Regions from separate parts of the Cobetia sp. PS-4MA genome, predicted to be linked through region 1. Evidence: predicted binding sites of a transcription regulator. Region 1 holds the regulator's gene; each other region holds the start of a gene.
The links. The regulator FNR, encoded in region 1, switches genes on or off when oxygen is low (the NO sensors DNR and NnrR bind a similar motif). The targets are predictions, from matches to a motif close to TTGATNTANATCAA.
Positions count from the first base shown of each region.

Region 1 (9,961 bases):
GATGGGCTCGGCCTCGTGAGCCGGGTCAGCATCGAGGGGCGCCGACACGAGTGGTCGAGACGTCACTGACGCGTCGCAGGGCAGGCCATCGGGGGAAGAGGGCAGATCATGGGAAGAAGGGGGCATGGGCATCACGGCAGCAGGAAGACGAAAGCCGATCACCAAGGGGGTGATCGGCGTGTATTGTCCGGCTTTCCTGGCTGGCTGTCATGTCCGGTCTGTTGCAGGAGGGGGCGCCGCCTCAGGCAATACGGTCTGAGGTATGGCGGCTGGCTCGTCCGGTGTCTTCGGGACGTATCAGCATGCCGGCCGGTATCCATTGCACCAGCAGGTTGATGGCGGCGCCCGGCGCTGCCTCGGCGCCGACTTCAGGGGCTAGCAACTCTCCCAGTGAGGCGAAGCTCAGGCCGTCATCACCGGCAGAGAGAATGGCGTTGAGCACCAGCGCTTCCAATGGCTCGAGAGAGCGATAGTGCACCTCGGGTGCGCCCTCGGTGGGCTGACGCCAGACGATCCATGGCGTGGGGATGTCGCTCTCGACCGGCGCACGTGGCGGCTCGTCATTGTCGATGGATTTCCAGATGGCCGGCGTATCGAAATGAAAGGCGAAGTGATGCAGTGACGGATGGGCTGCCAGTCTCAGCGTCGGCCAGTCTTGCGGGGCGAGCCCTTGCAGGGTCTCGACGCTGAGCGGCGCGATCTCCTCGGCATCCAGTGCCAGCCCCAGTGCCCATTCGAAGGCCGCCATCTCGGTGACCAGCGAACGCCGGGGTTCGCGCGCGGCCACGAAGGCCGGAAAGTGCTGGCCTGCCCAGCGGATCGAGTAGTGGCTCGGCGGATGGGCATTGAGGTACTCGCGACACAGCAAGCCGAAGGCATCATCGCCAATCAAGGTGTGCACGGCCTCGAAATCACCGCCGAAGACATCGAACAGGCGCAGGCGGTAAGCCGTGGCATAGATGCCAAGGCGCTCCTCGGCACTGGCCAGCTCATCGCTGATGACAGCCTGTGCCGCGATGCTGCGGGTGTCGGGTGACGGCGCGACCAGATAGGCGGCGGTGGCGTCCTGAAGCTGGGTCAAGGCGCGGCGATCGAACTGTGATGCTGTCGTCGCTGTGGTCGATGCATGCGTCATGCGTGCAGCCCCCCATTCATTGCCGCCGCGACAGTCCGGGTCGGTTGATCGTCGGCCAGCGGGCGACCACTGCGGCGACGCAGCTCGGCATATTCTTCCATCAGTTCCGACCATGGCGGGAAGTTGTCATCGCGCTCGATCATGGTGGCAACATCGCCGAAGCGCTCGCGTGCGGCGTCATACAGCGACCACACGGCATCCGGGACGGGTTGGTCGTGGGTGTCGATGCACAGCTCACCGCCAGACACGTCCTGCCTGATGTGCCCGGCGAGATGGTGCTGCCAGACACGCTCCGCCGGCATGGCATCCAGATAGGCCAGCGGATCGAAGTCATGATTGTGGCTGGAGACGATGACGTTGTTCAGGTCGAGCAGGATCAGGCAATCGGCACGGCGGCTGACCTCGGCCAGAAACTCCCATTCGCTCATCTCGTCGGGCTGCCAGGTCAGGTAGCTGGAGACGTTTTCCAGCACTAGCTGGCGCCCGAGCGCGTTCTGGACCTGGTCGATGCGCTCGGCCAGGTGCGTGATGGTGGCCTCGGTATAGGGCAGAGGCAGCAGGTCATGGAATTGATGCGCGCCGGTGCGGGTCCAGCACAGGTGATCGGAGACCCACATCGGTTCGATGCGCTCACACAGTGCGCGCAGCTCGCGCAGATAGCGGGTGTCGATGGGATTGCTGCCACCGATGGATAGCGAGACGCCATGCAGGGCGATGGGATAGTGCTCGCGGACTCGCTCAAGAAAGTGCAGCGGCTTGCCGCCGGCACTGACGCCGTCGGAGTCGATGAATCCGGGGCCCATGTAGTTCTCGCTGATGGCCTCGAACCAATCGATATCCGGCAGTGTCGTCAGAATCTCGTGGTAGTACTCAGGACGTAGCCCTAGCCCTTGACCGGCACCCGAGGTGGCAGTGGCAGGCTGGTGACTCCGGGAAGCTGTCGTCATGAGTGACTCCTTTTCCATGGCATGGCAGGCAGTGCCTGCATTGGCAGTGTAGACCTGATGCAACAACGGGAGGACGGCATGCCGTCCTCCCGTTGCGTCCAGGGACTCCTGGCGACACCGTTACCTGGGTGACGGTGCCCTCATCTCGAGTGCTCAGCTCTTGCCGGAGATGACTTCGCCGCCAGCGCCGACACAGGATTCGGCACTTGCGGTGTAGGACCAGCCCTGACCCTTGCAGGCATTGTGGCCCTTGCAGGCGCTGGTGGCGGTGGCGCACTCGGAGGTGCCCTTGCAGGAGTTGATGCCGGAGCACTTCACGGCGTTGTCAGCCGCCTGCACGGACATGGAGGTCAGGGCGGCGGTGGAGAACAGTGCAGCGGCAGCAGCGGCAAAGGTGGCGGCAGTCACGGTCTTCTTCATGGTCATGATGGTTTCCTTTCGGGCGAGCCCGTTTTTTCTGGTTGTTGAGCAAGGTTCGATGCAGATATCCACCCGGCCAGTCAGGTCTCGTTGCCGGGTCATTGAGTCTTACGTCGCCGGCGTGAAGGTGGATGCACCGCGGCTCGAGAATTTGACCGGGAGCGCGAAAACCCTCTGAAAGACGCTATTCTGCTCGTGGCATACTGTGTGCCTGTCATGTCTTCTGTGCTCTGTCGAAGCAGTGTGCAGCGGGCCCTGCCTGCCTCATGGCCGATCCGTCCATCGGTCTCGTACTCTGCTTATGGAGCCTTGCATGCTGAACTCCCTTCGACGCCTGTGGCATACCCCGCGCTGGCGCTGGAGCATCCTCGTCATCCTGTTGCTGGGAGGATGTAGCGCCGTCACCGTGCATCAGCTGGATGCGCGTTTCGGGACGCCCGAGCCACGCGATCGCGTCGTGTCCGGCGATAGTCTGGCGGGGAGGCATTGGGAAGATGAGGTCAAGCCGATCCTCGAGACGCGTTGCGTGGTCTGCCATGGCTGCTATGACGCCCCGTGCCAGCTCAAGATGTCCTCGGCGGCCGGGATCGACCGCGGTATCAATCCCGCTCCTGTCTATGACGGCACCCGCTTGCTGGCGGCCAATCTGACGCGTCTGTTCGAGGATGCCGACAGCACCGCTGAATGGCGTGACATGAACTTCTCGCCGGTGCTCAACGAGCGCAACGACTCAGCACTCGCCAATCTGGAAGGCAGTGTGCTGTTCCGCTCGCTGAGCCAGAAGCGCAAGCAACCCCTGCCGGTGACGGAGGAAGGCCTGCTGCCGGAAGACCGCTTCGATCTGTCGCTCAATCGCAGTCAGGTGTGCGCGCCCATCGAGCGCTATGATGCCTTCGCGGAAGATCATCCGGACTGGGGCATGCCGTATGCGCTGCCGCAGATCAGTGATGAGGAGCACCGTACGCTGGTCAACTGGTTGGCGCAGGGCTCGCCGATGACCGAGGTGCGCCCGGTGTCTGAGGTCCTGGTGCCACGGATTCAGCAGGTGGAAGCCTTCCTCAATGGTGACAGCCTCAAGCAGCGGCTGATGAGTCGCTACATCTACGAGCACCTCTTCCTGACCCACCTGTATTTCCCGGAAGCGAAGGGGGCCAATGGCCGGCCGATCTTCTTCTCGCTGGTGCGCTCCAGCACGCCGCCCGGCGAGCCCATCCAGCGCATCTCCTCGCGCCGCCCCTATGACGCTCCCTACGCCGCCTATCCCGGAGATGGTCGTGACGTCATGCCGCATGACGAGGCCGGGCGCCCTCGCGTCTATTACCGTCTATGGCAGGAGCGCTCGACGATCCTGGCCAAGAATCATCTGCCCTATTCGCTGAGTGACGCGCGCCTGGAGCGCTGGCAGTCGCTGTTCCTCGCGCCGGACTATACGGTGGATGACCTGCCTGGCTATGACCTCAAGACGGCGTCCAATCCCTTCCTGACGTTCGAGGCGATCCCTGCCGAGTCACGTTACCGCTTCATGCTGGATGAATCGCAGAACACCATCATGGGCTTCATCAAGGGGCCGGTCTGTCGTGGCCAGGTGGCCGTGGACGTCATCAATGACCACTTCTGGGTCAGTTTCACCGATCCATCACTGTTCAGCCTGCCGCAGGTCGAGCGCACCCTGGCACGGGAGGGCGAGAATCTCAGCCTGCCTGCCGAGCAGAGCAGCAATGCATTGCCCATCTCCTCGTGGATCAAGTTCGAGCGCAAGCAGCAGGCCTATCTGCAGGCCAAGCAAAAGCTGATGATGCAGGCCTACGAGGACGGCAATCTGCGTCTGGACATGCAGCTGTTGTGGGACGGCAGCGGCTGGCAAGGCGGCGAGGGTGGCGATCACAACCCCAATGCCGCCCTGACGGTCTATCGTCACTTTGACAATGCCGCCGTGATGAAAGGGCTGGTCGGCAATGTGCCCAAGACGGCCTGGGTGATCGATTACCCGATGCTTGAGCGCATCCATTACCTGCTGGTGGCCGGCTTCGATGTCTATGGCAACCTCGGCCACCAGCTGACCACGCGCCTGTACATGGACTTCCTGCGCATGGAAGGCGAGAACAACCTGCTGGCGCTTCTGCCTGCCGGCGAGCGTCAGGCAGTGCATGACAGCTGGTATCAGGATGTGGATTCTGGGCTGGAAAAGCTGCTGTTCAAGAAGCCGCCCCAGTTTGATGCCCCGAGCGATATCGTCTGGACACCGGGAGAGCTTTCCTCACCGGAGAAGGCGCGCATTGGGTTGATGCGCCGCCTGCGCGAGCGCCTGGCGCCGGAACTTGTCCACGAGCGTAGCCTGGAAACGCTGGAGGATGATGCCGTGCGCCGCGAATTGAAGGCCTTGAGCGAGGTGAGTGGTCTGGCGGCCAGCCTGCTGCCGGAAGTCACCATCATTGCGCTGGAACGGGAGGGAAGCGAGCACCCACAGTTGTTCAGCGTGCTGCGCAACTCGGCTCATGCCAACATCACCAGTCTGTTCGATGAGGAAGCCAATCGGCGTCCTGAGCGCGATACGCTGGATGTGCTGCGCGGCGTGGCCGGGGATTATCCGAACGCCTTCTGGCATCTGACACCCGAGTCGCTGCAGGGATTGGCACGGCGGGTCGCCGTGCTCAAGGATGAGGCGGATTATCGACAGCTGATGGCCGATATCGGAGTGCGGCGCACCGACCCACGCTTCTGGCAGTTCTCGGACAGCGTGCTGCGTGCCAATTATGCGGATCGTCCCGTCGAGGCCGGGTTGCTGGATTACAACCGTCTGCAGAATCGCTGAGCGTCTCCGAGCCGCCTGGCGCTGTCTGGAAAACACGAAGGCCCGCCACATGAGGATGTGGCGGGCCTTCGTGGTGAGAGAGATGGCATCACGGGCGTTCAGCGACCGCCCTGACACTCTCCTTCTGCCAGCTCGATCAGGCCATCCAGGTGCAGGATATGGACCTCGCGGGCCTGGATATCCACCAGCCCCTGAGCCTGGAAACGCGTCAGGATACGGCTGATGGTTTCCACGGCCAGTCCCAGGTAATTGCCGATGTCGGCGCGGGACATGGAAAGACGGAAACTGTATGGCGAATAGCCGCGGCGACGGAAGCGCTGAGAGAGGTTGACCAGGAAGCTGGCCAGACGCTCATCTGCCGTCTTGCGCGACAGCAGCATCATCATCCGACGATCCTCATGCAGCTCCTTGCTCAGGCTCTTGAACAGCTGGGTGCGCAGTTCCGGCAGTTGGGCGGAAAGCGCATCGAGGCGATCGAAGGGAATCTCGCACACGGTCGTGGTCTCGAGTGCCACGGCGCTGCCGGGGTAGGCATTGCTGTCGATGGCATCCAGTCCAGCCAGCTCGCTGGGCAGGAAGAAACCGGTGAGCTGCTCCGTGCCACTGTTCTCGGTGTTGATCTGTTTCAGGCTGCCTGAGCGCACCGTGAAGACGCAGTCGAAGGGCTCGCCCTGGGTGAAGAGAACCTCGCCCTTTCTGAGCGGCGCGCGGCGCCGAATGATGGAGTCGAACTGGTCGATGGCTTCCATGTTCAGTGCCAGCGGCAGACACAGTGAGCTGAGCGAGCAGGTCTGACAGCGTGCTTCATGCGCACGCAATCGATGGGATGCCGTTGTCTGGGCCGTCATGGTGACTCTCCTGGGGCATTACGCCGAAACTCGTGGGGAGCGGGTTTCGGGTGGGGGTGTCCGGGTGCGACACCTGGTACAGGGCGATTCCATGGTCCTGTACGGAGAGGCAGCATCCTCATGGACTGAGTCGCTGCTGCCTGTCGGTGCTGTCCGTCAATGATACCTGTCAGGCGCACTTCCCAGAACGGGTCCCCGTCCTGTGGGGCGGGATGTGAAGTGCTCCGTGAATCGCGCGCATTATATTAGATAATTCTGATTTTGTCGTGATGTCCTGCATGACTCTAGACGCAGAACCTCCCGAAGGGGCAGGTTGCGACGCCCTGCCTCATCCGACTCGGGAGAGCCAGGTGACATCATCCACTCAAGGACATGACGATCTGCCCCATGCTGACCAGCAGTGTGAGCAGAAACAGCAGACTCCAGACCAGCGGCAGCGGCCTGTCCGGCTGAGGGGTGCCGTCAATGCGGTGTTCGTCGCCTGGCCCATCTCCCTGCAGGTCATCATCGGGTGAGGTGCTGCGCGAGCGAAGCCCGACAAGCAACAGCGTGCAGAAGGCCAGGCTGCCCAGCGTGAGCATGCTGATCCATGCCTGCCAGAACAGTGGCAGATCGACGTTTGCCAGCAGGTTCATGGTGCAGCTCCTGTCGTCAGTGTCAGTGTGGCGAGTGTCTCCCCTGTCGGGTCGGGTATTGTCGCGGATGAGTGCCGAGGGGGATCCGTCTGTTGAAGATAGGCCAGCAGAGCGGTCGCCTCGGCCTTGCCGCGTACCCGGGCGGGTGCCGCGAGGATCTCGTCGTCTCGGTAGGGCACGCCAAGCGCCTGCAGGGCCCGCATTCGCTCGGCGACACCCTCGCCGCTCAGGGCGTGCTCGAACAGCCAGGGGTAGGCCGGCATGCTGGAATCCGCCACCTTGTGGCGCGGCGAGTACAGGTGCAGGCGTTGCCAGGCCTCATCATGTTCCGCCGGGAGGCGGCTCAGGTCAGGGCCATGACGAGCGTTGCCCCACAGGGCCGGTCGCTCCATGAGGTGGCGGGAGGCGGCGTCCCGGCTTGCATGGCGTGCCTGGTCTCCCGGCAGATCCCGCACCATTCGGGTATGGCATTGCTGGCAGCCTTCCCGCAGGTAAAGACGCTGTCCCTCCAGCGCCAGCGCATCCAGCGGTGTCACTTCTTGCCTTGCCTCCTGAAACCCCAGAGGCAGCAACTGGGCCAGCGCGCCGACACTTGCCGCCATCACGCAGAGCGCGGCCATCAGGCCCGGATGCCGTTCGAGCAGTACGTGTCTCATGCCGGTGTCCTCCCCCGAGCGTGTGAATGCCCGATGTGGTGACGAGCCTGCTGGGTAGAGGGGCGCGTGATGGGTCGGCGGGAGGCGCGCAGGAGATACGCTGCCATCAGAAGCAGGCCGAGTGCCCAGCAACTCAGCCCCGCCAGCGTCATCAGCATCGGCGGGCGAGCCACCGCCAGGACGTCGGCGAGGGAGTGCAGCGGTTGTCCCTCTGCGTCTACGGCATGCCACAGGCTGCCCTGCAGCAGGGTGGTGGTCCAGCTGGCAACGATGCAGAGCAACGTGCCGGCGATGGCCAGCCAGGCGTGGGTCATGATCAGCGCCGAGGGTGCTTCAGGCAGCCGCAGACGGTAGAGCATGAGCACGCTGACCAGACCGATGACGCCCAGTGTGCCGGCCGGCGAGAGGCTGCCGGCGGCGCTGAAGGTCATGTCGTTGAGCGGGGCGATGGACAGTGCCACATGCTCCATCACGCTGATGGCCAGAAAGAGCAGGGCCGCGCCGAGCAGGCAGGTCTGAGGATGATGGCGCAGGGAGGGCCAGTCCGCCTTGATGGTCAGCAGGCCGTTGAGAGGAATGGCCAGTCCCGGCGCCAGCAGCAGGAGCCCCATCGCCATTCCCAGCGCCTGGCTCCACTGGGGCAGGGCGCTGGCATGCAGCAGCGCCGCGCCGCTCCAGGGCAGCAGCAATACCAGCAGCCAGAAGCTGATGATGGCCAGACGGTGAGAGTGAAGGGGCTGGCGGGTCAGTCCCGAGAGTGCCTGATACGCCATGGCAATGAAGCCCAGTGCCAGCATGCCGCCGGGCAGCATTCCCTTCTGCCAGCTCTGCAGCAGCGCGTCCAGACTGCCTGAGAACATGGGTAACGATGTCAGCGGGCCCAGGGGCACCGCCAGTGACAGCAGGGTATGCTGCATCAGTATCATCACCAGACAGCCAATGAAGCACCAGCCAGCCACGGGCAGGCGCGCTGTCGGTCCTGCCTTCCAGTTGACATGGAAGAGCCACGCGACCGCGATCCACACTGCCAGCATCAACAGGTTGAGTGGCCAAGGATATTCGGATTGGCCATGCCCCGACGCGAAGCCCGCGGCAATCGATATGCTGCCAAGCACGAGAATCGTCTGCCAGGCCTGCAGCGTGAACCGATGGAGACGCCGCTGGCCTGGCCGGGCTTGCGTGTCATGATTGACCAGTGAATACAGGCTGGCAATCAATGCCGAGCCGCCGAGGCCGAAGAGCAGCAGATGCTGTTGCACAATGGCGAGACGGCCATGGCTCAGCCAGGCGATGGGCGGGGCCAGGGTTGGCCACAACTGCACGGCGGTCAGCCATGCCGCCAGCAATAGACTGACGGCGCCTGAAAGAATGGCCGTCGTGCCAAATTGGCGAATCACCTCGTGAGAGGCGCCTGCTCCATCAGGTGCTGTGCCCATGTCATGACCTCATCATGCAGTGAACAGCGATGTGCTCTCCTGAAGAGAGCACGACTCACGAGACGATTCAGCATTCATTTCAGCTACCAGGGAGGACACTGAGTGTCTCTTGTCACTTCATCATCGGACGAAGATCGGGATGCGTCCAATGTGGCGGCCGTTCCCACCCCCTACGCCGAGGAAGGTTTCAAGGTCGCTTCCTTTGACGCCATCGCCGATGAGCTGGAAAAGCGTCTGGAGCTGTCAGAGGAGGCGTTGGCGGCGCGCGGTCCCTGGCGAGGCTGGGTGGCCTCGTTCGGTCCGCTGGAGATTCATGGCAGCCCTCGGCAGGTGATTCTGCTGCATGCCCATGGGGCGGGCGCCGGACGCGAGACCGATTTCCATCAGCGGTTCGGCAAGGCCTGTGCACACCAGGGGGCGGCATGGCTGGGATTCGACTTCGCCTACCTCGTCAAGATGCGCTGCGAGGCACGCCGTCGTCCGCCGCCGCGGCTGCCCGGGCTGATCGAGGAAATGACGCGCTGGCATGAGGCGCTGGCTGCCAGTCTTGCCGCCAGAGCGTCTCTGGCGACATGCCCGGTATTGCTTGGTGGCAAGTCCATGGGGAGTCGCGTGGCCTCGCATGTGATGCAGGGGCTGGAGGGGCGAGGCATGCCAGCCCCCTCATCAGGCCCACGTCGAATGTCGCCCCTGGGCTGGTATGCGCTGGGCTATCCCTTTCACCCGACCGGCAAGCCGGACACGCTGCGAACCGAGCATCTGGCGGCCATTGATGCCCCGGGCGTGATCTGCCAGGGCACGCGAGATCCCTTTGGTCATCGCGAGGAAGTCGAAGGTTACGGATTGCCATGCACTATCAGCCTGCATTGGCTGGAGGATGGCGAGCATGATTTCAAGCCTCGCAAGGCGAGCGGCAAGACGCGTGAGGGACTGATTCGCTCAGCGGTGGCAGCGATCCTTGCACACCCTGCATTGCGCTGATGGGTGTCAATCCATGAGCGACACGAATTTTCTCCCTCGTGGCATCCTGATGTCAGAATGTTGACACAATGCTGATGGTTGCTGGGCTACA
Region 1 covers NZ_CM173107.1:307,264-317,224, forward strand. Annotated here, with positions in the region: gene AC26AR_RS01405 (pseudouridine synthase) at 1-3, opposite strand, end outside; gene AC26AR_RS01410 (DNA-binding domain-containing protein) at 242-1,135, opposite strand; gene bufB (MNIO family bufferin maturase) at 1,132-2,082, opposite strand; gene bufA2 (BufA2 family periplasmic bufferin-type metallophore) at 2,236-2,508, opposite strand; gene AC26AR_RS01425 (fatty acid cis/trans isomerase) at 2,816-5,314, shown strand; gene fnr (fumarate/nitrate reduction transcriptional regulator Fnr) at 5,413-6,162, opposite strand; gene AC26AR_RS01435 (hypothetical protein) at 6,519-6,797, opposite strand; gene AC26AR_RS01440 (cbb3-type cytochrome c oxidase subunit II) at 6,794-7,453, opposite strand; gene AC26AR_RS01445 (cbb3-type cytochrome c oxidase subunit I) at 7,450-8,889, opposite strand; gene AC26AR_RS01450 (alpha/beta family hydrolase) at 9,040-9,870, shown strand.

Region 2 (9,961 bases), 580 kb from region 1:
GGCATATCCTTCGACAGGCGGACAGCGACTCAGCGTCTGTCCTTCACGTGGCGCTTCGAGGGTCGCCCGAATGGCCACGCCCGCAATCAGGAATGGTCAAGAGTCCAACAGCCGCAAGGGGCTGTCAACTCAACCTTACGCCAGTGTGCGCCGCCTACGCCAAATGCCACACCGATAACGGGAAATACGGCCATATGCGTGCGTAAAACCTCACAGATGGCATTTAATTCGCAATTTTCTGCCTCGTGATTTTCAGCATCCCTGCCACCGGGTTGTCATTTTGCGCCCAGACGACAGACACGAAAACGCCCCACCGCAAGCGGAAGACAGACTTCCGTCACGGTGGGGCGTCACTCACGGGCGCGCGATTCAGCGCGTGAAGGTCAGCTCTCCGCCCTCTTCGCCGACCTGGATCACGTCACCGGGCACGAATTCACCGCCCAGCAGCGCCTGGGCCAGCGGGTTCTCGATACGGCTCTGGATGGCGCGCTTGAGCGGACGCGCACCGTAGACCGGATCGAAGCCTGCCTTGGCCAGCAGCGCCATCGCGGCATCGGTGATCTCGAAGCCGAGATCACGTTCGGCCAGCCGCGCCTTGAGCCGCTCGAGCTGAATGCCGGCGATGGAGGCGATCTGCGCCTGCCCCAACGCGTGGAAGACCACCACTTCATCGATGCGGTTGATCAGCTCCGGCCGGAAGTGATTGCCCACGACTTCCATCACCGCCGTCTTCATGTCGTCGTACTGGAAGGCCGCCTTGCGATCGACACTCTCTTGCGTGTCTTCCTCGTCCGCCAGCTCGCCATTGAGACCGCTCATGCGCTGGATCATCTCGGACCCCAGATTCGAGGTCATCACGATCACGGTATTGCGGAAGTCGACGGTACGCCCCTGCCCATCGGTCAGGCGGCCATCTTCCAATACCTGCAGCAGGATGTTGAAGACATCCGGATGCGCCTTCTCGACCTCGTCGAGCAGCAGCACGGAGTACGGCTTGCGACGCACGGCCTCGGTCAGATAGCCACCCTCTTCATAACCGACGTAACCGGGAGGTGCGCCGATCAGGCGGGCCACGGAGTGCTTCTCCATGAACTCGGACATGTCGATGCGCACCATCGCCTCTTCGGTATCGAACAGGAAGCTGGCCAGCGACTTGCAAAGCTCCGTCTTGCCGACCCCGGTCGGGCCGAGGAACAGGAAGGAGCCATTGGGGCGATTCGGGTCCGACAGCCCGGCGCGTGAGCGACGCACCGCATTGGCCACCGCGATCACCGCCTCGTCCTGACCGATCACCTTCTCGTGCAGCGCCTCTTCCATGCGCAGCAGCTTGTCGCGCTCGCCTTCGAGCATCTTGGAGACCGGAATGCCGGTCCAGCGCGAGACGACCTCGGCAATCTCCTCCTCGGTGACATTGGAGCGCAGCAGCACGTGGGCGGAGGTATCCGCCTCGCCTTCGCCGGCTTCGCTGATCTGCTTCTCGAGCCCCGGAATCACGCCGTACTGCAGTTCCGACATGCGGCTGAGGTCGCCGGCACGCCGCGCCTGTTCCAGATCGATGCGCGCCTGTTCCAGTTCGGCCTTGAACTGCGCTGCCCCCTGGATACTGGCCTTCTCGGCCTTCCAGACCTCATCGAGATCGGCATATTCGCGTTCCAGCTCCGCGATCTGGTCCTCAAGCGCGCCGAGACGCTTGAGTGCCGCTTCGTCGGTCTCCTTCTTGAGCGCTTCACGCTCCATCTTGAGCTGGATCAGACGGCGGTCGAGACGGTCCATCTCTTCCGGCTTGGAGTCCAGCTCCATGCGGATGCGTGACGCGGCTTCATCGATCAGGTCGATCGCCTTGTCCGGCAGCTGACGGTCCGTGATGTAGCGCGATGAGAGGCGCGCGGCCGCAATGATCGCACTGTCAGTGATATCCACCCCATGGTGCACCTCGTAGCGTTCCTTCAAGCCACGCAGGATGGCGATGGTGTCCTCCTCGCTGGGCTGATCCACCTGCACCTTCTGGAAACGACGCTCCAGCGCGGCATCCTTCTCGATGTACTGGCGATACTCGTCAAGCGTGGTGGCACCGACACAGTGCAGCTCGCCACGCGCCAGCGCCGGCTTGAGCATGTTGCCGGCATCCATCGCGCCCTCGGCCTTGCCCGCGCCGACCATGGTGTGCAGCTCATCGATGAACAGGATGACCTGGCCTTCTTCCTGCGACAGCTCCTTGAGGACGGACTTGAGGCGCTCCTCGAACTCACCGCGGAACTTGGCCCCCGCCAGCAGCGAGCCCATGTCGAGAGACAGCACACGCTTGTTCTTGAGGCCTTCCGGCACCTCGCCATTGACGATACGGCTGGCCAGCCCCTCGACGATGGCGGTCTTGCCGACACCGGGCTCACCGATCAACACCGGGTTGTTCTTGGTGCGACGCTGAAGGACCTGAATCGTGCGACGAATCTCCTCGTCACGCCCGATCACCGGGTCGAGCTTGCCGTCGCGCGCACGCTGGGTGAGGTCCATCGTGTACTTGTTGAGTGCCTCGCGATTGTTCTCGGCGTCGGCATCTCCCACCGCCTCGCCACCGCGCAGTGCATCGATGGCGGAGGTCAGGGCGGGCTTCTTGATGCCCGAGGAGGTGAACAACTTGCCGAGATCACCGCCCAGCTCCAGCGCGGCCAGCAGCGCGAGCTCGGAAGCGATGTATTGATCGCCGCGTTTCTGGGCTTCGCGGTCGGCCAGATTCAGAAGCTTGCCGAGCGCCTGGGAAGGCGCGACATTGCCGTCGAACTGGGACACGGTGGGCAGGTCATCCAGTTGACGCTTGAGCCCGCTCATCAAGCTGGTGGCATCACCGCCCGCCTTGTTGACCAACGCCTTGAGACCGCCATCGCGGTCCTCCAGCAGGGCCAGCAGCAGGTGCTGGGGATGGATTTCATTGTGGCCTCGCCCGACGGCGAGCGACTGGGCATCCGCAAGCGCGTTCTGCAGCTTGCTGGTGAGTTTGTCGATGCGCATGGTGCCTTCTCCTGAGAGTCATGGCGGTACTCCTCTTCTCAGGAGCTTCGCCTGTAACATTTCGTATCTAACCCTAGAGATGGGGGGCTGGGGGGTCGCTTTCAAGGCGTGATTTGCGGCAACGCAGCATGTTGTCCGCGAAGCATGATCCAGATCAGGTTCCCCTGCAGCAGGTTGGCCTTCAGCGCCTGAAGATGTCGCCAGGGGCTTCCGCTCGACACGGAAAAGCGCCCCGCCAACCTGAGCGATCAGGTCAACGGGGCGCTTTCGTCTTTCGGCTTGCCGAGCGTCGGTGCATCGCGGCGGCCAGGTCTCCATTTCACGCTATCAGCGTAACCAGATCACCGTGGCCATTCGCCCCGTCACGCCATCATCACGGCGATGGGAGTAGAAGCGCGATTCCGAGGCAGTGCAGAAGTGACCGCCACTGACATGACCGACCCCCGCACGCTCCAGCCGCAGGCGAGCCAGCTTGTAGAGGTCGCCCATGTAGTGGCCCAGCCGATAGGGGCTGGATTCGAAGGCGTCGTCGGCCTCGGGGAGATCCGCGATAAAGGCGTCACGCACCTCGGGGCCGACCTCGAACTGGGCATTGGAGATCGCCGGGCCCAGCCAGGCCATCAGCTCGCCCGGGTCATCTCCAAGACGAGCGACAGTGGCTTCCAGCACACCTTCCACCAGGCCACGCCAGCCCGCATGCGCCACCCCGACCCGCGTCCCCTGACGATCACAGAACAGCACCGGCAGGCAGTCCGCCGTCATCACCACGCAGGCCTGCCCCGTACCGGTACTGATGCAGGCGTCAGCACGTGGTGGCACCGCCTCATGGCGCTCATCGGCGTGACAGACGTCAAAGGCATCCACCACCTGAGTCCCATGCACCTGATCCAGCCACGCCAGTGGACGACCATCATCGACCTCCGCCGCGAGCAGATCACGCACCCGCGCGACCATCGCCGGATCATCCCCGACATGCCGCGCCGGATTGAAGCCAGCGTATGGCCCCTGACTCGGGCCACTCTCACGCGTGGTCACGAAGGCCTGCACCGGACTGGGTGCTGGCCAGTCCGGCAGAATCAGGGTCGGGCGTAGACTGTCGTCGTGCATAACCTCTCCTGGCGCGATGGGATACGCGAACCGAGCCCCTCAGCGGGCGATGTCTTCCTTGAGATAGTCGATCAAGACCAGCATGTCACCCGGCATCTCGGCGCGGAATTCGACTTCCTTGCCCGTGATCGGGTGGATGAAGGCGAGGCGACGGGCATGCAGCGCCTGACGCGGGAACTGACGCAGCAGCTCCTTGAGCGGGTCACTGGCCCCCGGCGGAAGCTTCAGACGGCCTCCGTAGACCGGGTCCCCGATCAGCGGATAGCGCTGGTGCGCCATGTGCACACGGATCTGGTGGGTACGCCCGGTTTCCAGCTTGCAGCGGATATGGGTATGACCCCGGAAGCGCTCCACCACGCGAAAATGCGTGATCGCCATCTTGCCGCTATGGGTCACGGCCTGACGCTTGCGATCCTTGGGGTGACGCCCGATGGGCGCATCCACGGTACCGCCCGCCGTCAGCACACCGGTCACGACGGCATCGTACTCGCGAGACACGGTACGCGCCTGCAGCTGCTCGACCAGGTCCGCCTGGGCGGTCAGCGACTTGGCGACCACCATCAGGCCACTGGTGTCCTTGTCGAGACGATGCACGATACCGGCACGCGGCAGCATGGCATTGCCCGGACAATGGTGCAGGATGGCATTGAGCAGCGTGCCATCCGGATTGCCGGCCCCCGGGTGCACGACCATGCCGTGCTCCTTGTTGATGACCAGCACGTCGTCATCCTCGAAGACGATCTCGAGCTCGATGTCCTCGGGGCCATGACTGACTTCTTCTTCAAGCTCGGCGGTCAGGGCCAGACGTTCACCGCCATAGACCTTCTCGCGGGGTTTGACAGCGGCACCGTCGAGGGTCAAGGCACCGGTCTTGATCCAGTGCTTGAGGCGCTCGCGGGAATAGTCGGAGAAGATCTCGGCGCAGGCCTGATCAAGGCGCATGCCAATCATCGCCTCCGGGATCCGCTCTTCGCGGTTGATGGTGTCTGCCATATTGCTCTCTGAGGCCGTTTCGCAGGAAAGGGCCTTTGCTTTATAGTGAGTGCGGATCGGCGGATTCTAGCATGCCCGCCATGGATTGCCCGAGATGAGGAAACCGATGCGCGCCCTTCCCTTGACTGCCTTCGCCCTGGCCAGCACCTTGCTGGTCGGCTGTGCGTCCAACGAGCCGGCACCGGATCTTCAGGAGCAGGAGCTGTACCGTCAGGCTCAGGTTTCCCTGGATACCAGCCGCTTCAACTCCGCCGTGCAGCAACTTGAAGCACTGGATACTCGCTTCCCGTTCGGCAGCTATGCCGAACAGTCGCAGCTGGAGCTGATCTACGCCTACTACCAGGTGGACAACTGGGAAGCCGCACGCGCGGCGGCCAGCCGCTTCATTCGGCTGCACCCGGACCACCCGCAGGTCGATTATGCCTACTACATGCGTGGACTGGCAGCCTATAGTGCAGGGCGCTTCAGCCTGGAATCGCTGGACCTGATCGACATCTCCAAGCGGGATCTCGGTGCGACGCGGGACGCCTACGTCGACTTCGGCGAACTGGTGCGCCGCTTCCCCAACAGCACCTACGCCGCAGATTCGCGTCAGCGCATCATCTATCTGCGCAACGTACTCGCGCGTGGCGAGCTGCAGACAGCGGATTTCTATCTGCGCAAGCAGGCCTATCTGGCCGCCGTGAAGCGTGGCGAGTGGGTGATCGAGCACTACCCTAACACTCCTGCCACTCGCGATGCGCTGGCCGTGATGGTCGAAGGCTATCTGGGCCTCGGTCTGCGCGACCGCGCCAGCGAGACGCTCAAGGTGCTGATCCAGAATGATCCGGACAACAAGCGTCTGGATGGCCGTACCTTCGAGCCGCGCTACGTGAAGGCGGATGACCTGACCGTCTGACGATCAGGCTTCCCGCCTCACCATCGAAAAGCCCGTGATCACCGATCACGGGCTTTTTTCGTGCTGTCAGCATGGCCAGAATCGTCGGACTCAGGCGCTTTCAGCGGCTTGCGCAAAGAATCCGCAATCCCTGACACCGGACATGAGTTGCCTCAGTCGCCGGCCGCCCAGCCATTGACGATCGGGTAGCGACGGTCACGCCCGAAGCCACGCGGCGTGACACGCACGCCCACCGGTGCCTGACGGCGCTTGTACTCACAGCGGTCGACGAGACGCACCACACGATAGACATCCTCTTCCTCGAAACCGGCACGGATGATCGCCTCGGCACTCATGTCACCCTCGATGTAATGGGTGAGAATCGCATCCAGGGTGTCGTAGTCCGGCAGCGAGTCGCTGTCGAGCTGGTCTTCGGCGAGCTCCGCGGACGGCGGACGCGTGATGACACGCTCCGGAATCGCCGGGCCCATGGTGTTGCGCCAGTTGGCGAGACGGAATACCCAGGTCTTGTAGACGTCCTTGAGCGCATTGTAGCCACCGACCATGTCGCCATAGAGCGTGGCGTAACCCACCGCCATCTCGCTCTTGTTGCCAGTGGTCAGCACCATCAGGCCCTTCTTGTTGGAGATGGCCATCAGCAGCACGCCACGACAGCGTGACTGCAGGTTCTCCTCGGTGGTGTCGCGCTCACTGCCGGCAAAGCTCTCCGCCAGTGTCTCGGTGAAGGCTTCGACCATCGGCGCGATGGGCATCACCTCGTAATTCACGCCCAGCAGTGTCGCCTGCTCGGCAGCGTCTTCCCTGGAGATGTCCGCGGTGTAGTGGTACGGCATCATCACCGCATGCACGCGGTCCGCGCCCAGCGCATCGACGGCAATCGCCAGCGACAGGCCGGAGTCGATGCCACCAGAGAGACCCAGCACCACGCCCTTGAAGCCGCTCTTGTTGACGTAGTCACGCAGGCCGGTGACCAGTGCACAGTAGAGCGACTCTTCCGGTGACAGCAGCTCGGCGATCTCGCCGCTCTGCGGCGCCCAGCTACCGCCTTCCTCCTTGAGGAACTGCACCGGCATCAGGCCGACATCCCACCAGGGTGCCTGCACGCAGGTATTGCCCTCGGCATCGATGGCGGCGGAGCCACCATCGAAGACCAGCTCGTCCTGGCCACCGATCTGATTGACGTAGACCAGTGGACACTTCACTTCGGCCGCCCGCTGAGCGAACAGATGATTGCGCTCGGCCGGCTTCTCCAGATGATAGGGCGAGGCATTGAGGCTGACGAGAATGTCCGCGCCGGCATCCCGTGCCTGACGAACGGGCGCGCCATCCCACAGGTCTTCACAGATCACGATACCCAGACGGGCGCCGCGGCATTCCACCACGCAGGCCTCGGAGCCCGGCGTGAAGTAACGCTGCTCATCGAAGACCTGATAGTTGGGCAGTGCCTGCTTTGCGTACTCGGCGATCCACTCGCCATCCTTGAGCACGCCGGCCAGGTTGTAGCGCTTGCCGTCACGCATGCCGGGGTAGCCGACGATGACCATCACGCCACGCGCGACCTTGCTGGCCATCCGCGCGCGCGCCTCGTCGAGTCGTGCCTCCATGGATTCGCGCAGCAACAGGTCTTCCGGCGGGTAGCCGGTCAGACACAGCTCGGGCAGCACGACGACGTCGGCCTTGTGCTCGAGACTCGCTTCACGGACGGCTTCGATGGCACGCTCGGTATTGCCGGGGATATCACCGACCAGCGGGTCGAGCTGGGCCATCACCAGAGTCAGATCTTGCATGCGGTAAGGATCTCTCGATTGGCGGTTCGATAAGGGGCCAGTACACTGTGGCCAGACATCTGGCTCAGACTGCTGAGCCGTGCACCGGCTCATCAGTCTCATGATGGCCGCCATTGTCCCGCAAGGTCGCGCCGCTGGCAAAAAGCCACGCGCGCCGCCTCATCTGGGAGTCATATAGGAATGAGCCTGTTGATCATCCGTCTGCTGGTATTCGTCGTCCTGTTCTGGGCAGGCCTGCGCCTCTATCGCATGTATCGCCAATGGAAGCTGAGCCAGGACAACCACGATGACGGCCAGCCTGCCGAGCGCGAGGCCCAGAACATGGTGCGCTGCGCCTACTGCGATCTGCATCTGCCGGAAAATGACGCCATCCGCCATGAAGCGCTGCACTTCTGCTGTCAGGAGCACCAGCAGCATTTCCTCGACGAGGGCCCACGCAAGTAACGCACTGTCTTCCCCCTCGAGACGAAGGCTCGAGGGGGAAGACGCCATGACGATGCTCAGGCCCAGCGCGTCGCGTCTGGCTGGGACGAGGCTTCCAGCGTGGCGATCTCGCCCAGCAAGGTCTCGGGCTGGTAGGGGGTGGGGTCGATGATCGGCGTACGCCCCAGCAACTGGTCCGCCAGCAGGCGGGTCGAGGCCGGCGCCAGTACCAGGCCATTGCGATAGTGACCGGCATTGACGTGCAGGTGGCGGCGTTCGGGCACGGCACCAATGAACGGCGTGCCGGTCGGCGAACCGGGACGCAGCCCCGCCCAGTGATGCTCGACCTCACACTCGGCCAGCGCCGGGATGATCTCGCAGGCGCTCTTGATCAGCGACTCACGCGCCTCAAGGGTGGTCGCCTTGTCGAAGCCGACCTCCTCCAGCGTGGAACCCGCCACGATGCGCCCATCGCCCCGCGGTATCACGTAGCGTCCATTCTTGAGTACCACGCGCTCCACCAGCCCCTTGGGTGCCTTGAACAGCACCATCTGGCCGCGTACCGGCCGCACCGGCAGCGCCAGCCCCGCCTTACTCAGAATCTCGCGACTCCAGGCGCCCCCACAGACCACGACCTGTCCGGCGGACAGCACTGAATTGGCGGTCTGCACGCCGATGGCGGTGTCGTCCTGCAGCAGAATGCCCTGCACCGCGACATTCTCGAGCAGACGTACGCGCGGGTGGGCATCGAGAGCGGCGCGCAGTGACTTGCCCAGGCGCGGATTGCGGATGCTGCCCAGCGTCGGCATCCACAGCGCCGATTCGCAACCGGGCGCGACGGCCGGTGCCTTGTCGTAAAGAAAGTCAGCCTCCACGCGCGTCAGCGGCTTGGCGTATTCCTCGGACCAGCTCAGTGCCTGCTCGGCATCCTCGACATTCAGGTACAGCAGACCCTGCTGGCGATATTCGGGGTCGATGCCGGTGGTCTCGATCAGGCGCTCGGCCAACGTGGGGTAGAAACCTTCCGACCAGGCAGACAGGCGTGAGATCGGCGCACTATAACGCCACGGATACAACGGCGAGACGATACCGCCGCCCGCCCAGGATGCCTCGCGCCCACACTGGCCCCGCTCGACCAGCGTGACCTCGGCACCGCCATCCGCCAGTTCCAGCGCAGTCAGCATGCCGATCACGCCACCGCCTACCACCACAAAGTCATTCACGCCTGTTCGCTCCTGCCTCAAGACCGGGAAAGGCTTCCAGAATACGCCGCCCGCAAGGCGGTGCAAGCGAGCCGCGCCCAATCCAGCATCGCGCCGTGGCCGCTCTCGCCACTGCTACCAGCAATCGCCATCGCCGGTCGTGTCGCGGATGCCGGTATTGGTGAGGGTCAGCGCAGGGCAATCGGTATCGGCGCTCTGAGGCGCCACCGCAGTCGCGATCAGCGTGAAGCGGGTCGTCGTGGCGCCATCCTCCAAACTCAGGGCGTAATAGCCTTCCGGCGACTCGGTGGCGCGCCCCAGCCCCTCCTCGTCACAATCGCTGTCACCGGCGATGCTGGTCGCGTAGCCACCGCAACGCGCCATGTAGCGCTCCTGAGCCTGGGCCAATGACATCAGTGCCGCCTGCCCATCGGCACGACGTGAGCGGATTACCTGATCCTGATAGCTCGGGTAGGCGATCGCCGCGAGGATGCCGACGATGACGACCACGATCATGATTTCCGTCAACGTGAAACCGCGGGCGT
Region 2 covers NZ_CM173107.1:3,731,244-3,741,204, forward strand. Annotated here, with positions in the region: gene clpB (ATP-dependent chaperone ClpB) at 370-3,006, opposite strand; gene pgeF (peptidoglycan editing factor PgeF) at 3,334-4,113, opposite strand; gene rluD (23S rRNA pseudouridine(1911/1915/1917) synthase RluD) at 4,153-5,106, opposite strand; gene AC26AR_RS15695 (outer membrane protein assembly factor BamD) at 5,213-6,004, shown strand; gene AC26AR_RS15700 (NAD+ synthase) at 6,157-7,791, opposite strand; gene AC26AR_RS15705 (PP0621 family protein) at 7,972-8,235, shown strand; gene thiO (glycine oxidase ThiO) at 8,292-9,437, opposite strand; gene AC26AR_RS15715 (type IV pilin protein) at 9,552-9,961, opposite strand, start outside.
Region 2: a site for FNR is predicted at 3,151-3,164, ahead of clpB (ATP-dependent chaperone ClpB). Genes of this name have one in related genera too.

Region 3 (9,961 bases), 1.8 Mb from region 1:
AGCGGCAGCATGACCATCACCGCCGGCGTCAGTCGCTCATCCGTCATTCCCTGCATGGCGGCCGCCAGCAACAGCAACCACGACAGGCCGATCACCAGACTGGCCAGCCCATTGCCGATGGCCGTGATCACCGCCAGTCGCCACTGATCTCTCAACAGGCGGGTCTCGATCTCATCCAGGCGCTGACGGGCACTGCCCAGCGCCGCATAGGCCTCAAGCTCCGCCTGACCACGCAACGTCTCCATCAGCGCCGAGCGCAACGACTCCAATGTCGTGACGCGCCGCCGACTGGCCACCAGCCCCCAGCGCGCCTGCCCCAGCGTCAGCCAGGCCCAGCCCAGCACCAGGAACCCCGCCAGCCACGCCGCCGTTACCGGCAGCCAGACAGCTACCAGCGCTACCAGCACCGCGATCAGGCCCAGCGCCATCAGTGGCGGAGCCGCCAGACGCAGGTAGAGCGCATCCAGGGTGTCGATATCCGCGGTGAGGCGATTGAGCCAATCACTGGAGCGCCGCGCCGCCACCCGCGCGGGGTCCATCGTCACCAGTGCGGCGAAGGCCGTGCCGCGCAGGCTGGCCAGCAGACGCAGGATGGTGTCGTGGTTGTAAAGCCGCTCCAGATAGCGCGACACGGTGCGCGAGACGGCGAACAGTCGAATGCCGCTGCCGGGGGTGTAGACATCCAGCGTCATGCCCGCACCGGCGGCCAGCGCAGCCCCCGTCAGGGCGGAGGCGGTGATGAACCAGCCGGAGACCGCCAGCAGGCCGAGCGCCGAACAGGCCGTCAGCATCATCAGCACCACGCCGAATATCAGACGGCGACGGTATTGATCATGCAGGCGCCACCAGGGGGCCAGACGCGTGAGCGCCTCGCGCAGGGTCACGCCGTCAGTCTCGGGATGCGTCACGCTCGTCCTCCTGTTGGCTCGTCGCCGTGGCTGTCATTGGCAGGATTCGCCCCTCCTCGAGCACCAGATGACGCGTCGCCATGGCGATCAGCGCCGGATGGTGGGTCGCGATCACCAGGGTCCGCCCTTGAGCGCTCAGCCACTCGAAGCCCGCGATCAGATAACGTTCCGTCTCGGCATCCAGACTGGCGGTGGGCTCATCGAGCAGCACCAGCGAGGCATCGCTCAGAAACACCCGCGCCAGCGCCAGCCGCTGTGCCTGCCCACCGGACAGCCCGCGCCCGCCTTCGCCGAGCGGTGTCGCGATGCCTTGCGGCAAGGCGGCAAGCTCGGCCTTGAGCCCTGCGCGCTCAAGCGCGGTGATGATCTCGGCGTCACTGGCCTGCGGCGCGGTGATACGCAGATTGTCGGCGAGACTGCCCTGCATCAGCAGCGGACGTTGATCCATCCAGGCCAGACGCGTGGCGGGGGCTATCTGACGCTGGCCGCTGTCCGGGGCGACGAATCCGGCCATCACCTGCAGCAGCGTCGACTTGCCCGCACCGGAGGCCCCGCTGACGACCAGCACCTCGCCCTGCCTCAGCGCGAGATCCAGCGGGCCCAGTACCTGCCCGCGCTCGGGGTGGCTCAGACAGACATCCGTCAGACACATCAGCTCGCCCGTCGCGTCTGGGCGGGTATCGGCGTGGCGAGGCGACGCCATGTCGGCAGCCTCGAGAATCTCCATCAGAGTCTCGGAGGCGGCCAGCGCCGAGGCGCGATCATGGTAGAACTGCGACAGGGTTCTCAGCGGCTGGAAGAACTCGGGGGCCAGCAGCAGGATCACCAGCGCACTGAAGAGGGTCAGCTCATCGGCCGGCCCGATGGGAATGTCACCAAGCAGGCCGAAGCCGATGTAGATGGCGACCACGGCGATGGACACCGAGGCAAAGAACTCCAGCACCGCGGATGACAGGAAGGCGAGCCGCAAGGTGCGCAGGCTGCGCTTGCGGTAGTCATCAGCCACCAGCGTCACCTCGCGGGTCGCCAGCTCCCCCAGTCCGAACAGGCGCAAGGTGGTGATGGCACGCACGCGATCCACGAAGTGGCGCGACAGCCGCGCGACCGCCTGGAACTGGTCACGATTGAGCGACTCGGCCCCCATGCCGACCAGCGCCATGAACAGCGGTATCAGTGGCGCGGTCAGCGCCAGCAGGATGGCCGCCAGCCAGTCCAGACTGACCACGATGGCCAGAATCAGCAGCGGCGTGATCACCACCAGACGCATCTGCACATGAAAGCGCGCGAAGTAGCCTTCCAGGGCTTCCACCTGCTCCACCCAGCGCTGGGCGAGATCGGCGCTGTGATACTGGGCGGCGCGCACCGGCCCCAGCGTCTCGAGTGCCGTCAGTACCTCGCCACGAATGGCCTGCCGCAGTCGCTGGCTGGCACGCTGGGCCAGCAGCTCCTGACCACCACTCGCCAGCACCCGCGCGCCCAGCAACCCTAGCAGGCCGATGAAGGGCCACCACAGCGCCCCCAATGACTCGGGATGCTCGATGGCTTCGGTGATCACCCAGGCCGTCAGTACCAGCTGGGCGACCGTCAGGATACCCGCCACGACCCCGGACAAGGCCGAAAACCCGAGCAGGCGACGCTCTCGCGTCGCCTGCTGTCGGAGCCATCTGCCTGCCTGGCGTCGTTCCCGGGTGACCCGGTCAGGCGTGACCCGGTCAGCCTTGCCGACCGGGTCCTTGAGTGACTCAGTGATAGCCGACCCCCTGTACCTTGCCGCGGAACACCCAGTAGCTCCAGGCGGTATAGCCCAGCACCATCGGAATGACGAACAGCACGCCCAGCAGCAGGAACAGCTGCGACTCCGGCGCGGAGGCCGCGTCCCACAGGGTGATGTCCGGCGGCACCAGATACGGCCACTTGCTGAAGATCAGTCCCAGATAGGTGAACAGGAACAGTCCCAGCGTCGCGACGAAGGGCTGCCCTTCCTGACGCTTGTTGACCGCCCGCCAGATCAGCGCCGCACAGCACAGCGCCAGCACCGGGAAGACCCAGAACACGCCCAGATGGTCGAACCAGCGTTCCCGCACATACTCATCCACGAACGGGGTGTAGAGGCTGATGACCGCGAAGCCCACCAGTACGGCGACCAGCAGCTTGGGCGTGATGCGATAGGCCCATTCCTGTACCTCGCCCTCGCTCTTCATGATGGTCCAGGTGGCGCCCAGCAGCGCATACCCCGCCACCAGCGCCAGCCCGGTGATCACGGTGAACGGTGACAGCCAGTCGAAGGCGCCGCCCACGTAGACATGCCCTTCGGTGGCGAAGCCCTGGATGTAGGCGCCGACCACCACGCCCTGACAGAAGGTCGCCAGGAAGGAGCCGCCACTGAAGGCGATGTTCCACCAGTGACGATTGCGCGAGGACTTGAAGCGGAACTCGAAGGCGATCCCCCGGAAGATCAGCCCCGCCAGCATCAGGAAGACCCCCAGATACAGCGCCGGCAGCAGGATGGTGTAGACCGCCGGGAAGGCGGCCAGCAGCCCGGCCCCGCCCAGCACCAGCCAGGTCTCGTTGCCGTCCCAGATGGGCGCGACCGAGTTCATCATCACGTCACGGGCGTGCTCATCGGGTGCGAAGGGGTACAGGATGCCCACCCCCAGATCGAAGCCATCCATCAGGATGTACATCATGACGCCGAAGCCGATGATCAGCGCCCAGATCATTGTCAGATTGATCATTTCCATCAGCTCAACTCCTTACCGTGCGGCTGGCATCATCGTCCAGACTCTCGTGCGCGGCGGACAGCGGGCGCATCGCGGTCTCAACATCGTCATGGGGCAGTTCCGGTTGCATGCCACCGCGGATGACGCGGGTCAGGTAGTAACTGCCGGTCACGAAGACCACCAGATAGACCAGGAAATAGCCGATCAGCGTGGTAAGCACCATCCAGCCGGTGAGTGACGGCGTGACGGCCTCCTGCTGGGTCATCATCTCGTAGACCAGCCACGGCGAGCGCCCGGCCTCGGTCACGAACCACCCCGCCAGCACGGCAAAGAACGGCGCGATGGACATCAGACGCAACGTCTGCAGGAAGGGACGCGAGCGATAGAGCTTGCCATCGCGGCGCAGGAAGACACCGATGAAGGCCACGGCGATCATCAAGAGCCCCATCGCCACCATCACGCGGAACGACCAGAACACGAACCACACCGGCGGCTGCTTGTCAGGTGCGACCTCCTTGAGCCCCGGCACCACGCCATCGGGGTCGTGGGTCAGGATCAGACTGGCCAGCTTCGGGATCGCGATCTCGAAGTGGTTCATCTGCGCCTCCTTGTCCGGCCAGGCGAACAGCAGGAGCGGCGCGCCCGACTGGGTCTCCCAGTTGCCTTCCATCGCGGCGACCTTGGTCGGCTGATGCTCCAGCGTGTTGATGCCGTGCATGTCACCCACCACCGCCTGCGCCGGTGCCAGCACCAGCAGCAGCCACATGCACATGGACAGCGCACGCTTGTTGGCGTCGACATCGCGCCCGATCAGCAGATACCAGGCACTCACCCCCGCCACCACGAAGCCACCGGTCAGGAAGGAGGCGATCGCCATGTGGGCGAAGCGATACGGCAGGGAGGCATTGAAGATGGCAGCGGCCCAATCCTTGACGAAGAAGTGGCCGTCCACCATCTCCACTCCCGCCGGTGTCTGCATCCAGCTGTTGGTGGAGAGAATCCAGAAGGCGGAGATGAAGGTGCCCAGCGCCACCATCAGGGCCGCGAACAGATGGACCCCTTCCGGCACCTTGCCACGCCCGAACAGCAGCACGCCGAGGAAGCCTGCCTCAAGGAAGAACGCCGTCACCACCTCATAGCTGAGCATCGGCCCGATGAAGTTGGAGCTGGCATAACTGAAGTTGCTCCAGTTGGTACCGAACTGGAAGGCCATCACGATGCCCGAGACCACCCCCATGGCGAACACGACGGCAAACACCTTCACCCAGAAGGCGGCAAGTCGGTCCCAGGCGGCATTGCCGGTCTTGTAATAAAGACCGTGCAACAAGGCGACATAGGAAGCCAATCCGATGGTGAACACCGGAAAGACGGCGTGGAATGACACGACAAATCCGAACTGTATTCGCGACAGGATCACGGGATCCAGTTCCATGGGCAACTCCTCACGATAACGATCATCAGGATGGCTGGGCATGTTCCTTCTGGCGGGAACTTGCCCGGCGACAGGTTCACGGGCGAACCGTGATGGGTCACGGCTTCACACCATTAGCAAAAACTCACGACTCTTTCCATCTCTTGACTATGATCAATATCATAGAAAGAGACGGCGACGATGTCGCATAGCATGTTGTCGCAGGACAAAATGCCACACTGAAAGCCGCTTTCCCCCCTGGAAATAACCAACAAATCTTGATGTACATCAAGGTAGAAGGCAGTGCGCATAATGCCCGATGAATCTTGACTACACTCTGCATGCCGAAGGGATGCAACTTGCCTATACCTGTGAGGCGTGATCTTCCCTCCCATGGCTGACCGACCCATTCGAGCCGTTACTGGCAATGCGCCCAGCACCGTGCAACGTCAGTGACCACACCCTTTGACCACAGCGTCGAAAGGATTTTCCCGGCAGCCTCCACTTCTCCCTCGAGATGTCAGCAAACCCTGAAATGTCAGCAAACCCTGAAATGTCATTGCCATGTCAAGGCCGTGTCGACGTCGTGACTGTCCAAACGAAGGCCACAGCGGCACTCCACACACGATATGGCGTCTGTTCAGACAGGTCAGGAAATGACATCGAAATGCGAATTATTGTGCACTGCGGTATTTCCCCGGGTAGACAGGCAGAAAATTCATCATCGACACGGCTCGAGACATGAAAAAACGCAACATGATCAACACGCCATGATGGCAAAAGAGACGTGAAGACTGGACTCTGTGATCAGCATCCTTTCAGGAGAGAAAGTCGACATGAAGGCACCTTCTTCCAGCCAATTGACGCATGGCACGCACAGCGTCGATAGCGCCATGCAGGACAATGGATCACCCTCAGGTGCCTCAGCGCTGTCGGCCTCTTCATCTGATGCTTCATCGCCCGCTTATTCTGAGGCTCCACACCTCCTGGCGCCCTCTCTCTCCTCTTCCTCTTCACCCTCACCTTCATCACCACTGTCGACGACAGATACCACCATGTCAGCTCAGCCATGCCCGGACAGGTCTGAATCTGCCCGATCTGGTGAGGTCATCGGGCGAGTCAGCGCCGTGCGTGGCGCGGTGGTGGATGTCACCTTTGAAGCCGTGGAACTGCCACCCATCAATTCGGCGCTCATCGTGAAGTGGAGCAAGCCGACGACACTGATACTCGAGGTGCACAGTCACCTTAGCGTGACCACCTTGCGTGCCGTAGCGTTCCAATCCACGGCGGGGCTCGCACGGGGCGTCGCAGTGCAGGCATCAGGTCGCCCCATACGCGTACCGGTCGGCGAAGCCGTGCTCGGGCGATTGCTGGATGTGGTGGGTGAGCCACGTGATGACGGCCCGCCCCTGCCCGGTGACACACCACGCTGCTCCATTCATGCCACGGCCCCACCGCTCGAATCGCAGATAGGGTCCAGCGAAATGTTCGAGACCGGCATCAAGGTCATCGACCTGCTGATGCCCATGGCACAGGGCGGCAAGGCGGCCATGTTTGGCGGCGCAGGGGTGGGCAAGACCGTATTGGTCATGGAACTGATACGCGCCATGGTCGAGAAATATGCAGGAATCTCCGTCTTCGCGGGCATTGGAGAGCGCTCACGCGAGGGTCATGAGTTGCTGACCGAAATGGCAGGGTCCAGCGTACTGGCGCGCAGCGTGCTGGTCTATGGCCAGATGAACGAGCCACCAGGCGCTCGCTGGCGTGTGCCCATGACAGCACTGGCCATCTCCGAGTATTTCCGTGATCAACAGCATCGCAACGTGCTGCTGCTGATGGACAACGTCTTCCGTTTCGTACAGGCCGGCGCGGAGGTCTCGAGCCTGCTGGGCAGGCTGCCGTCACGCGTGGGCTATCAGCCGACACTGGCCAGTGAAGTCGCTGCCCTGCAGGAGCGTATCGCTTCTGTTGCCGGGTCGGCAGTCACGGCCATTCAAGCCGTCTACGTGCCGGCGGATGACTTTACCGACCCAGCCGTCACCACCATTTCCAGCCACATGGACTGCGTCATCATGCTCTCGCGCGCCATGGCGGCAGAGGGCTTCTATCCCGCCATCGATCCGCTGGACTCCTCATCGATGCTGCTGGACCCACTGGTCGTCGGCGACATCCACTACGAGACGGCCGATACCGTGCGCCGAACGCTGGCCCGCTTTCGAGAGCTGGCCGACATCATCTCCTTGCTCGGGGTCGAGGAGCTGGGTGCCGCCGATCGTCAGATCGTCACGCGTGCCAGGCGACTGCAACGCTTCCTCACCCAGCCCTTCATGGTCACGGAGGCATTCACCGGCACACCCGGCGCCAGTGTGGCGCTCACCGAGACTCTGGCAGGCTGTCGAGCCATTCTCGCCGGCGAGACAGATGATTGGCCGGAAAGCGCGCTGTACATGGTCGGCACGCTGGAGGAGGCACGCCACAAGCGCGAGACCTTGCAGGCCAGAGCGACGAGCCAGGCGACTGACACGGCAGCTACCAAGGTCACCGGGAGAGCGTCGTCATGAGACTCATCATCGTGACGCCACTGACCCTCATCGCTGACAGACAGATCGACAGCCTGCGCGCCGAGGACGCCAGTGGCAGCTTCGGCATCCTCACGGGTCACAGCGAATTCCTGACAGCGCTGGAAATCTCGGCGCTCAGCTGGCGTGAAGGCGAGTCCCAGCACTTCTGTGCCATCCGAGGCGGCGTGCTGAATGTCAGTCGCGGCGAGATCCACATCGCCACCCGAGAAGCCGTATTGGGTGATGACCTGGACACGCTGGACAGCGAGGTACTGGCCCGTTTCCGCGCCGATGCCGATACGCAGCGAACGGAGCACGTCGAGAGCATGCGTCTCCAACTCAATGCGCTGCGTCACATCATTCGCCGACGCACGTCATCGGCAGACTCGGGAGAATTTCGATGACGACCCGCGCGCAATCTGCTGCGCCCCATGCCGCGTCACGACGCTCATGCCGCCCTCCCACCCACCGGGGACTTGCGCGAATGCAACACGACAAGAAGCCTTCCGACAGTCATCAGAGTGCTGGACAGAGTCCCCATCAGAGCGTTGATCACGGCTCACGAGAACGCCCCTCCCAGGACACCCAGCGCCACGGCGCCGCAACGCAGGCGCAGGGTGCGGCGAGCGAACGGGACCCACTGGTCAAGGCCGTGCGCCAGCGTCGCACTCGCCATGCCCAGTGGCAACGTGAGGGGGATCTTTCCGTGGGACGCCGCTTGGCGCAGATAGGCGTACTGGGCTGGATTGTCATCACGCCCACCCTGGCAGGGCTCTATACCGGTCGCTGGCTGGATGAGCGCGCGGGTACGGCGCTGTTCTGGAGCGCCCCCCTGATGATGGCCGGCGTCTGCCTGGGGGGCTGGAGTGCCTGGAAATGGATGAACGCGCGATGATGGCACTCGACTTCATGCAGGGTCAGTCCATGTCAGTACTGCTGCCAGTGTGTCTGCTGGCAGGCATGGCATTGGGATATGGCTACTTCCGTATGCTGCGAATGACCACTGAACTTGTCGTGACTCGTGGTCATCCCCTATGGGCAGTGGCCCTGACACTGGCCCGACTTGGGCTGATGGTGGTCGGTCTCCATGTCGCCGTGCAGGCAGGGGCGCTTGCACTACTCGCAACGCTGGCAGGAATACTCATCACCAAGGGGCTGATGGTGCATCGCCCATCCTCGCCCCCCAGCCACTCGGCAACTGACGGCGTGACGCAAGCCCTGTCTCAGCACGCCGCCTGCTCGTCAGGCACGCCTGCAAGGGAGGACGACAGGTGAACTCTCCGCTGACGTCAGAGGCACTCTTTCATCTGGGCCCCGTGCCCATCACGGCCGCCATCATCACGACCTGGGTCATCATGGCCGTACTGGTCGCAGGCGCCTGGGGCATGACACGCCGCCTGACCCTGATACCCGATAGACGCCAGGTAGCACTGGAGCTGCTGGTATCGACTCTCGATGTGCAGATCCGTGAGACCAGTGGCGTTGAGCCAACACCGTATCGCAGTTTCATCGGCACGCTGTTCCTGTTCATTCTGGTCGCCAACCTGTCATCGCTTCTCCCCGGGGTCGAACCTCCGACTGCCCAGATGGAAACGGATGCCGCGCTGGCCCTGCTCGTCTTCGTGTCCATCATCTGGTTCGGCATTCGGGGCGCAGGCGTCAAGGGCTATCTCAAGTCGTTCGCGGCGCCCAATGTGGTGATGATTCCCTTGAACATTCTGGAGAGTCTCACCCGTACCTTCTCCATGTTCGTCCGCCTGTTCGGCAATGTGATGAGTGGCGTTTTCGTCATCGGCATCGTCGCATCACTGGCAGGACTGCTGGTACCGATTCCCCTGATGGCGCTGGATCTTCTGACCGGTCTGGTACAGGCCTACATCTTCGCCATCCTGGCGCTGGTCTTCATTGCCTCGACGGTCGAGGAAGGCCGCGCGTCTTTCAATTCCGAGCCCGATTCCGATTCCAGGACCAGTGCCAGGGACGGAGACGGAGACAGGGAAAAGGACAAGGACAGTGCGCATCAGACTGTCGTCCCACCACTCACGCCTCAACCAGTCACGCCTCAACCACTTGGGTCCCAGCAGCCCACCTCTCGCACATCGACTTCCCAGCAGGAGAACTCATGATGGATTGGATCGCCTTTGCCAGTGTCATCTCCGCAGCATTTGCCGTGGCGTTCGGCGCCATAGGGCCAGCGCTCGCGGAGGGCCGTGCCGTGGCCGCCGCCATGGACGCCATCGCTCGCCAGCCGGAGGCCGCCAATACGATCTCGCGTACGCTGTTCGTTGGCCTGGCGATGATAGAGACCACTGCTATCTACTGCCTGGTGATCGCGTTGTTGCTGCTGTTTGCCAACCCATT
Region 3 covers NZ_CM173107.1:2,091,669-2,101,629, forward strand. Annotated here, with positions in the region: gene cydC (thiol reductant ABC exporter subunit CydC) at 1-908, opposite strand, end outside; gene cydD (thiol reductant ABC exporter subunit CydD) at 889-2,658, opposite strand; gene cydB (cytochrome d ubiquinol oxidase subunit II) at 2,651-3,649, opposite strand; gene AC26AR_RS08935 (cytochrome ubiquinol oxidase subunit I) at 3,654-5,060, opposite strand; gene atpD (F0F1 ATP synthase subunit beta) at 6,095-7,600, shown strand; gene AC26AR_RS08945 (F0F1 ATP synthase subunit epsilon) at 7,597-8,004, shown strand; gene AC26AR_RS08950 (AtpZ/AtpI family protein) at 8,085-8,495, shown strand; gene AC26AR_RS08955 (N-ATPase subunit AtpR) at 8,477-8,875, shown strand; gene AC26AR_RS08960 (F0F1 ATP synthase subunit A) at 8,872-9,726, shown strand; gene AC26AR_RS08965 (F0F1 ATP synthase subunit C) at 9,723-9,961, shown strand, end outside.
Region 3: a site for FNR is predicted at 5,318-5,331, ahead of AC26AR_RS08935 (cytochrome ubiquinol oxidase subunit I). Genes of this name have one in related genera too.